DNA from 3 places in the Paeniglutamicibacter cryotolerans genome. Region 2 is predicted to be linked to each of the others. Evidence: riboswitches for the same ligand, from Rfam matches in the RefSeq annotation. Region 2 holds a riboswitch; each other region holds the start of a gene.
What was found. A riboswitch is a leader RNA that binds a small molecule or an ion and turns the genes downstream of it on or off. The one in region 2 is predicted to bind S-adenosylmethionine.
Positions count from the first base shown of each region.

Region 1: another riboswitch for S-adenosylmethionine. It lies ahead of E9229_RS05150 (flavin reductase family protein); the one in region 2 lies ahead of E9229_RS06590 (acyl-CoA dehydrogenase family protein).
Region 3: another riboswitch for S-adenosylmethionine. It lies ahead of E9229_RS09920 (methylenetetrahydrofolate reductase); the one in region 2 lies ahead of E9229_RS06590 (acyl-CoA dehydrogenase family protein).

Region 1 is NZ_JACHVS010000001.1:1,075,214-1,078,480, forward strand. It holds gene E9229_RS05145 (DUF1801 domain-containing protein) at 1-105, shown strand, start outside; gene E9229_RS05150 (flavin reductase family protein) at 984-1,493, opposite strand; SAM riboswitch class IV at 1,557-1,668, opposite strand; gene rplI (50S ribosomal protein L9) at 1,833-2,285, opposite strand; gene rpsR (30S ribosomal protein S18) at 2,301-2,540, opposite strand; gene E9229_RS05165 (single-stranded DNA-binding protein) at 2,603-3,193, opposite strand; gene rpsF (30S ribosomal protein S6) at 3,237-3,267, opposite strand, start outside.
Region 2 is NZ_JACHVS010000001.1:1,380,535-1,383,801, forward strand. It holds gene fmdA (formamidase) at 1-429, opposite strand, end outside; gene E9229_RS06580 (FmdB family zinc ribbon protein) at 477-767, opposite strand; gene E9229_RS06585 (AmiS/UreI family transporter) at 842-1,471, opposite strand; SAM riboswitch class I at 1,678-1,774, shown strand; gene E9229_RS06590 (acyl-CoA dehydrogenase family protein) at 1,944-3,119, shown strand; gene E9229_RS06595 (LLM class flavin-dependent oxidoreductase) at 3,237-3,267, shown strand, end outside.
Region 3 is NZ_JACHVS010000001.1:2,141,012-2,144,278, forward strand. It holds gene E9229_RS09910 (class F sortase) at 1-493, opposite strand, end outside; gene E9229_RS09915 (DUF4397 domain-containing protein) at 499-1,314, opposite strand; SAM riboswitch class I at 1,791-1,904, shown strand; gene E9229_RS09920 (methylenetetrahydrofolate reductase) at 2,006-2,617, shown strand; partial or broken gene E9229_RS09925 (PLP-dependent transferase) at 2,631-3,267, shown strand, end outside.

The DNA of each region.
Region 1 (3,267 bases), 310 kb from region 2:
TCCTGCCTGTACGTGAACAAACTCGCCGATGTCGATATTGACGCCCTACGCAAGCTGATGGAACACGGATATCAACACATGAAAAAGGAGCATGGCTCCACGTAAGGGGACGTCTCGTCTCGTAGTTCCCCAGAGGATGAACGCCCGACACGCGCCTTGGGTGTCAGTCATGTTGCGCCTGGCCGCTGCAGAGATGGCGCCAACGTAGTCCTCGCTGCCTTTCTTGCCTTCATTAACCTGAGCCTCCCAGCCGGAGTGCCGGGCGTTGAACCGACTCCCAGCTCAAGGCCGCTACCCGCTGGACAAACGCATTCGCGGTCGTGGCCGTCTGGGCATAGTCGACGTCCGCACGATGGCACCGCCTATGGTGTGGCCAGCAACCGGTCCGGTTAAGGGCCCGACAGCACCTTCGCGCCGCCGCTCTCCCAACTAATTCATGCCCAGGGCCACCTTCACGCTGCAACGTGGCATTCCAGATGCGGCCAACTCGAATGAACTCCACTCCGATCACCTCTCCAGGAGCGTCGCCAAGTGCCGTTTCCCCTGATCCTTCAGGCCTCTTCAAAGATTCCCGGCCACCCTTCGGCGTCCCGATCCCTGGCGAGACGCCAGATGCCGGGTCCGGCGTGGAGATCGGCACGGCGGACTGCGTGGAATCTGTCGCGCTGGCCTGCGGCGGAGACCCGGCGTTGCATCTGGCAAGCAAGAAACCGCTGCCTGCCGCAAAAACTACGGCCCACGACGGCCCCGGGGAACGGGATCGCATCGATGACGCTCCATCGCCCCCCCTCTCGCTTCTGACGGCATGCATCTGCCCCCGTGACACGAACTGAAGTTTCCGTCACGCTACTCCAGAAGAATCCTTGATGACCATGGCACACGCCACAGGGGGCCGTTCAGTCCAAGGTGCCCAGCTCATGCTTGGTCAGAGGATTGCGGAGGGCCGAGCGGTCGATGGACGCGGGGAAGGGCGTTAGCCGCCGCTAGGAGGCCAGGGCCTGCGCTTCCAAACGGCGGAACGCCGAGCCGTGGAAGACCAGTGGGTCGTTGGCCTCCTCCAGCGTGGAGAATCCATGCACCCGCAGCAGCACCACCTGGTGGTCACCGGCCGGGACCTCCTGCTCCACCGAGCAGTCCAGCCACAGGCTGGCGTCCTGCAGGAACAGGGAGCCTTCGTCCGTCGAGTCCAGACGCAGGTCGGCAAAGCGGTCCCCGGCCTTGGAGGCGATCTGGCGGCATGCCAGGTCGTGTCCCGCACCCAGGATCGAGACCCCGATACGGCCAGCCTGACGCACGACCGGCCAGGTCTTGGACGTATTCTGCACCGCGAACATCACCAGCGGTGGATCCATGGAGACGCCGACGGTAAAGGTCGAGGCGATGATGCCTTGCGGTTCTCCATCGATGATGGCGCAGAGCGCGGCAACGCCCGAGGGGTGCTGGGAGAAGGCGTGTCGCAGGGATTCCTGGTCGAGTTCCCGGTTCAGGGACATGGGCGTTTCCTTGTCAGTCGGCCCACCGGATGGAGGGTGCCGAACATGGCCACCCCTTACGGCGTGCGGTACTTGCCGCCGGTTTTCCGGGGGCCGAATCCTCACCTGGAGCACCCCACTACCGTGAGAGGGTTGCCGGCCAACAAGCCAGGGCTGTTCGTTGACGCTCTTGATTCACTACCCACGGTAGGAGAGCCGGCCCACATCAGTCAAAGGCTGTGGCGCATTGTGTCCTCACGCTTCGATCTGCTGGCTTCCCGTTAAAAAAGCGAGACCCCGCAAAAATGCGGGGTCTCACCGGTCTCGGCCGCAAGCGGTCGGGGCCATCGTGCCCAAATACTACTTGGCGGCGACGATCTGCAGGTTGAGGGTCGCAGCGACGTTCTCGTGCAGGCGAACGGTAGCGGTGTAGCTGCCGATCGACTTGATGTGGTCGTTGATCTCGACCTTGCGCTTGTCGACGTTTCCGAGGCCAGCGGCCTCGAATGCCTTCGCGATGTCTTCGGTCTTTACAGTGCCGAAGAGGCGGCCGGTTGCGCCGGCCTTGACGGCGATCTTAACCGACTTGGAGGACAGCGAAGCAGCAAGTGCCTGAGCATCTTCCAGGGAAGCAACGGCCTGAGCTGCACGTGCTGCCTTGATCGACTCCACCTGCTTCTCACCACCCTTGCTCCAGGTGATTGCGAAACCGCGCGGCAGAAGGAAGTTACGTGAGTAACCGTTCTTCACCTCGACGATGTCGCCTGCGGCACCAAGGCCGGTGACTTCGTGGGTCAGAATGAGCTTTGCCATGTTGTTTACCTTCCCTTAGCCGCGGCCAGCGCCGGAGTAAGGAAGCAGAGCAACCTCACGCGCGTTCTTGATGGCCTGTGCAATCTTGCGCTGTTCCTGAACGGAGACACCGGTGACGCGACGGGCACGGATCTTTCCGCGGTCAGAGATGAACTTGCGCAGCAATGCTACGTCCTTGTAGTCGATGACGGTAACGTCAGCGGCCTTCAAGGGGTTGGACTTTGGTTTGGGCTTACGGAGTTCAGCCTTAGCCATCGTGGAGCTCCTTTATCTTGTGGAGCCCGCAGAGGAACTCTGCGGGATGGTGAATATTTTGGTTAGAAGGGCGGTTCGTCGGAACCGGGGTTGCTGCCCCATCCGCCGTTGTTTCCTCCGGCAGGAGCACCCCAGGGATCGGCTGCAGGCGCATTCCAGTTGCCACCGCCGGATCCGCCGGCGTTGCCGCCACCGAAACCAGGGTTGCCGCCGGCGTTGCCGCCACCGAACCCGCCAGCGTTGCCGCCGGCATTTCCGCCGCCGAAGCCTCCGCCGCCACCGCCGGAGCGCTGGGTGCGGGTGACCTTGGCAGATGCGTACCGCAGCGACGGGCCGATTTCATCGACCTCTAGCTCGGTAACGGTACGCTTTTCGCCTTCTTTTGTTTCGTATGAACGCGACTTGAGGCGACCCTGGGCAACGACTCGCATGCCCTTGGTCAACGTCTCAGCGACGTTTTCGGCAGCCTCGCGCCACACCGATGCACGGAGGAACAGCGTGTCGCCGTCCTTCCACTCATTGGACTGGCGGTCGAAGGTCCGCGGGGTCGAAGCAATGGTGAAGTTCGCCACTGCCGACCCGGACGGGGTGAAACGTAGTTCTGGGTCACCGGTGAGATTACCGATAACCGTAATGACGGTCTCGCCTGCCATGGAAGCCTCCTACTGTTCTGTTCTTACAAGGGAACGACGCAGATTACTCTGCGACGACCTTCTGCTCTTCCGGA
Region 2 (3,267 bases):
CTGCCCGGTGAAGTCCCAGATGGCCTTGTAGGCGTCGGGGAACTGGTCGACCAGGAAGCTGCCACCGTTGTTCTTGGAGAAGATGCCGGTGTAGCCCCACCCCTGCCCGGCCAGCGGACCCGAATCCTCTTGCGGGATCGGACCCACATCGAGGATGTCCACTACCAGCAGGTCACCGGGCTTGGCGCCCTCGACGCGGAACGGTCCGGAGAGCTTGTGGACCGTCAGCAGCGGGGCGTCGAGGATGTCCTGGGCGGAGTCGTCGTTGACGATGGCCCCGTCAAACCATTCCCGGCAGTCGACGCGGAACGAATCGCCGGGTTTGACGGTGGCCACCGGCGGGATCTCCGGGTGCCACCGGTTGTGTCCGAGCTTCTCCTGGTCTTCGAACTTCTTGCCTGAATCGAGCGGAAAAAGTACTTCTGGCATGGTATTTCTCCTTAAGTGAACTCGTACTGGTTTTTGTTCTTCGGGCCCTAGGGCCGCGGAAGTTTCTGATGCAGCGGATTGGAGGTGTACCGGGCGGGTGCCTTCATGCCGCTGGAGGGGAGCCTGTTCGAGACCACCTCGGGTTCGTGGGCGCTGCGCTTGGTCGAATCGATCAGCTTGAACTCCGCAGAACCCGCGATCGACAGCTTCGGCGCGCTGATCCTGCGTCTGGACTGCTGCCCGCAGTCGGGACAGTCCAGCGACCCGGGGGCCTGGCTCATCGAAAAGGACGCTTCGAATGCTGTGCCTTCGGGGCAGCGGAATTCGTACAACGGCATGGAGGGCACTCCTGATGTGGGCGCGGACAAATGGTGGAAGGAAACTCGAATGGGTCGAAAGACTGAACGCCCGGTCAGCCGGCCTGGGTCATCGCTGCGGGAGCCGGCGCGTTAAGCGCCGCACGCCGACCCATGACGAAGGCGAAGATCAGGGCCAGCAGGCTCGCGGCGGCCATCCACAAGGCATTGGCCGTGGTGGATTTGAACGCGCCGGAGATCAACAGCAATGCCGGAATCGTGGCGGTGATGTGGGCGACTATCAGGGTGAACCAGCCGGTGGTGATGGCCAGGCTTTCCATATTCAAGCCCAGCAGCAGGAAGAACATGAACCAGAGAACCGCCCAGGTGTACCACATCACGGCGGAAACGGGGTCATCAAAGTGCACCAGCAGGACGCTGCCGATCACTATGGCGCAGACTGCCACGAACAGCGAGAACCAGCCCAGGCCTTCGCCGGGAAGTGAGCACAGCTGATTGAGGCCCACGTACAGGTAGGTGAAGCCAAAGAGGTAAAGCCCCGCTGCGCCAAAGATAATGGCCGGGTCTCCGTTGGCTTGGGAAATGATGATGGTGGGGAAGACCGTCTGCATGGCACCGACGAACAGGTTCATGATCGCGGCTGATTTTCCGGGAACCTTCCCGATGAGCATGAGGCCGTTGATGAAGAGAACGGCGCCAACGTATAGCAATCCGACATTACTCAAGTGAACATCCTTCAAACGCTTATATGGGTTGAGGGGTGGTGCGCCGGCGGACAAGGGAAGATGTCTCTGACCGGATCAATCACTGGCTTCCCATCAAGCTATCCTCAACACTCGGAGAACGTCAATGGGTGCGCGGGAAACGAAAACGACGAAAAAAGACGCGGGACATTCGCCATCGACAGGCCTAAGCGTGTAGACAGGTGTCATTACCATCCAGAGCGGCCGAGAGATCTGGCTCGATGACGCCGCAGCAACCCCAGCCCATTCAATGGGCGGAAGGTGCTCACGCCAGACCGATGGAGAGTGGACCATGGCCCTGGCGCCTGAAACAGTACGTGTACCAGCCGAAATCAATCTCGGGACCTTCGGAGCAGTGGACCTGGACGACCTTGGCGATGCGGTTCCGGCGCGGCACCTGATTAAACTCACCCCGGGCGTTCCCACCGGTTCGCATTACGACGAACTGGCGGCGATCTTCCGCCCGGTCTTCGCCCGCATTGCCGAAGGGGCGCGGGAGCGAGACTCTACCCGGACCCTTCCCTTCGAACAGGTGGGATGGCTGAACAAGGCCCGTTTCGGAGCACTGCGGGTTCCGGCCTCCCGGGGTGGCCACGGCGCCTCGCTGTCCGATGCGTTCCGGCTGCTGATTGAATTGGCCGATGCGGATTCGCAGGTCGCCCACCTGTGGCGCTCGCATATCGGCTTCGCCGAAACGGTGCTGCTGCTGCCCGACGACGAGCTGCGGGATACGTGGTTCGGGCGTTTCGCCGACGGACACATCGTCGGCAATGCCTACACCGAACGCGGCGGAAACACGCTGGGGACCCTCTCAACGAGGCTGGTTTCAGCCGGCGGCCGCTGGCGGGTCACCGGTGAGAAGTACTACTGCACCGGCACCATCTACGCCGATTGGGTGGCGGTTGCGGCCTCCCGCGAGGATGTCCCGGGCCGGCACATCGCCGTAGTGTCGACCCAACATTCCGGGGTGCGGATTTACGATGACTGGGATGGCTTCGGCCAGCAGCTCACCGGCACCGGGACCACGTCCTTCGATGCCGTTCCGGTGGACTCGCTGCTGCCGCAGGACGCAGACGGGGCCCACCCCGAATCCGCGATCTACCAGTTGGTGCTGCTTGCCGTGCAGGCCGGCATCACCCGGGCGGTGCTGCGCGATGCCCGCGAGCAGGTGCAGGTGCGCACCCGCTCCTTCAGCACCGGAAGCGGTGTGGTGCCGCGGCACGATGCCCAGGTGCTGCAGCTCATCGGTGAGATATCTGCCTCCGCTTTCGCCGTGGACGCCACGGTGCTGGCCGCCGTGGCCGAACTCGAATCGGTGCTCGCGGACGAGGCGCTGAACGCGGCCGAGCGTTTTGCCGTCGCCGAGCTCTCGGCCAACCGCGCCCAGACGGCGATCCAGCCGCTGGTCCTGGGCGCCGCATCGAAGCTTTTTGACGGGTTGGGGGCATCGGCCACATCAAGCGCCTGCAACCTGGACCGGCACTGGCGCAATGCCCGAACCGTGGCGACGCACAACCCGGCCATCTACAAGGCGCGCATCGTCGGGGACTACGAGGTCAACGGCACGGCTCCACGCAAGCTGAATTCGGTCGGCAATGCCGGCGCCCGCCACACTTCCACCCGGTTCTGAGCGGGCTCAACCCACCGCACCCACCATCCACCTCGCCATCGGCCCCGCACATCGCGCACGGCGGTCGATCCGCCCAGCCCGGGAATCATTGCCGGGAGCGGAAACCAAAGGAGAACCATGAGCAATTCACCGGCACGCCGACATATCC
Region 3 (3,267 bases), 760 kb from region 2:
CGGTGATCTCCATGGACTGTCCCACTCGTGATGAACGTAAGTCATAGAGCGGGCCGCGTGGGGTCGGGATCGATCCGGCATGTGCAGCGATGATGGTGTTCCCCGTCGGTTCGGATGGGGCGGCGGAATATCGGTACCAGCCGGCGACTGCTGCGTCATCGGGAATTTCCATGGTTCCGTCGGGTGAAACACCTACCCCGATGGTTCTCATGTCTGCCCCGATTCCCGGGTAACGGATCCGGGAAGGACCGGGAAGGGATCGTTGCGCAGCCGGTGCCGATGAGTCATGGACCACCACCCCGGCAGGTGCTCCTGCGGGCTCGGGTGTCGGCGTCGTTCGCAGCCCGGGGGAGGGGGACGACGACGCCGACACGCTGAGGGCGACGGACTCGTGGGGGACGAGCGGGCCGCCAAGGATGGTCGGGGACGCACTAGATGTCGCGCCCCCGACCACGATCAGGGCTACCGCGGCGAGGCCGGGAAGCCGGTTCATGATGCCTACTTTCGGTTTGTTGCCGGACGCAGCTTGCGGCCGAAGACAGCTACGCCAGTTAGCAGGAGCGCACCCAACCCGACGAGCATGCCCTGTGCAGCTCCGCCGTCCTTGACTTCGGCGGTGCCGGTCGGTACTCCTGCCGGTGCTGAGCCGAGACCGGCGATCGATTGGGTGCCCAGCGCCAGGTTCTTGTCCGTCAGGCTGCCCCAGGCATAGACGATCGTGTCGGAGCCTTCCGTGACCATGACATCAGCGGGGCCGATCACCGGCTTGGTGGTGCCGGTGGCAGCGACCGAGGCCGAAACGGTGCCTGCCGGCAGGTCCAGTTGTGCCTGCTTGGGATTCATCAGATCCTTGATCACGGGCTTGCCGCCTGCCAACACGTCGACGGCTGGGGCGGCCGCAATGTGGCGTACGATCAGCCGTCCATCACCCGCGGCGATCTTGGAAATGTCGTTGGTGAAGAGGGTCGCGGTAGGTTTCCCGGCTGCCGTGAGGTGTGCGGCTGCGGTGTAGTTCTTGCCTGCGGCAAGCTTCAGATCCACCGGTCCGATGGCGGGGGAGCTGTCGTCCTTGGCGTCTGCGGCCGTGATGGCCACGGTGTAGGTTCCTGCTGCGAGCTTGAGCGGACCGGCCAGGTCTCCTGGCTTGAAATCATCAAGTGTCAGCTTGCCATTGACATAGACATCGACCTTTAAGCCGGGAACGCCGTGAAACACGGAAAGTTGTGCGTCGTCTGGTGCTGCGTACCCGGGTGCCACTCCGAGTCCGAGTAATCCGAATCCTGCAATGGCGGCGATGATCGGTGTCCTGCGCATGGTTTTTCCTTCCAGATGCCCCAACCAGAGGGGTCGGTGTGTGTGATATCCCTTACTTCCCCCAATGGGTTCTCTTTGGATGCAGTTAATGTGAAAACTCTTTTCATCGATACTTTTCGGGCACCCATTCGCCAGCTGAACAGAAGCGTCCGCCCGATGCCTGAGTGTGACGGCGAGAGGCGATCTTCGTTGACGGACGGGCTGGATGTACCTGAATGAGGAAGACCGGGCGTTCGCTAACGGTTCCCCGCCGACCTCAACCGGAGGCGGCCGCCATGAAATTCTTCCGGGTGCCGCTTGAGTGCCCGGATATGCCACCGATCCGAACGTCGAGGGCAAATGAATGCTTAACAATTGTTTGGACCGTAGACGCATGGGGGTCTCCGCCGCTTCATATTTCTCCGCATGGGGCTATGTGACCAGCGGACTGACTCGATGTTGTGCCGTGCATCCATTTGGGTTTTAGATGAATTCATCAACCATCAAGAGCGGCTGAGAGATCTGGCTCGTTGACGCCGCAGCAACCATCCCAGAACCCCGGATAACAGGGGTTCATCACGGAACGGTGCTAACGCCAGGACCGATGGAGTCGCATCAGCGTCCCTTTCAGTGAGCGCTCCGGCATGTCCCGGAAAGCCCTGGCAGATGCCGCATAACGGTGCCTCCCTCGTCTACCAGCGAGGAGCAACACATGAGCATGACACTGTCGACGGCCCTGCCGTCGCTGTCCTACGAGTTATACCCGCCGGCCAGCGCTGCGGCCGCGGAGGACGCCCACCACAGCATCGTCGAACTGGAATCCACCGACCCCGACTACGTGTCGGTCACCTATTCCGGCACCGAAGCCCGTCGAAAGGCATCGCTTGAACTGATCGGGCACCTGATCAACAACACCCGGTTGCGTCCGCTGGCCCACCTGACCTGCGTGGGGGAGGACCGGGCCTCGCTTGAATCCCTGGTCCAGCACTTCGTCTCCATTGGTGTGCGTGGCGTGCCGGCACTGCGCGGCGACCTGCCCAGGGAACCTGGGGCTTGGCGCAGGGAGCTTCCCTTCGCCCGCTACCTGGTCGAACTGATCAGGGACGTCGAAGCCCGCAACACCGCCGCGCTGGGGGCCGGACGCCTGGCCATCGGCGTCGCCGCCTACCCGATGCGGCATCCCGAGTCGCCTTCCTTCGAGCACGACGTCGAGGTCCTGCTGGCCAAGGAACGCTCGGGGGCGGACTTCGCCATCACCCAGGTGTACTTCGATCCGCTCGACTACACCGGGCTGGGCGTCGCCGCCTCGAAGGCAGAAGTCTAGGAAGGAACCGGACATGGGCGCCACGCAGGGCTTCAACACGCTCGCCATCCACGCGGGCCAGGAACCGGATCCGCTGACCGGTGCGGTGATCCCGCCGATCTACCAAACCAGCACGTTCATCCAGGACGGCATCAACATGCTGCGCGCCGGGCACGAATACTCGCGCGGTTCCAACCCGACACGCAACGGGTTCGAAATCCAGTTGGCAACGCTCGAGGGTGGTGCCGCGGGCTTCGCCTTCGCCTCCGGGATAGCCGCCGAGGATGCGCTGCTGCGGGCGCTTTTGGGCCAGGGCGACCACATCGTGCTCGGTGCCGACGGCTATGGCGGGACCAATCGACTAATCAACCAGTTGCATTCTCGATTGGGCATCACCAGCACGCCGGTGGACATCACCGATCCCGCAGCCGTCGCTGCCGCCGTGCGGCCCGGTGAAACTGCGCTGCTCTGGGTGGAGACGCCCTCCAACCCGATGCTGGGCATCGCCGATGTGGCGGCGTGGGCCCGGATCGCCCACGTTGCCGGAGCGCTGCTGGTCGTGGACAACACCTTTGCCTCGCCCTACCTGCAGCGACCGCTGGCACTGGGTGCGGACCTGGTGGTCCCCTCGACCACCAAGTACATCGGCGGACATTCGGATGTGCTCGGCG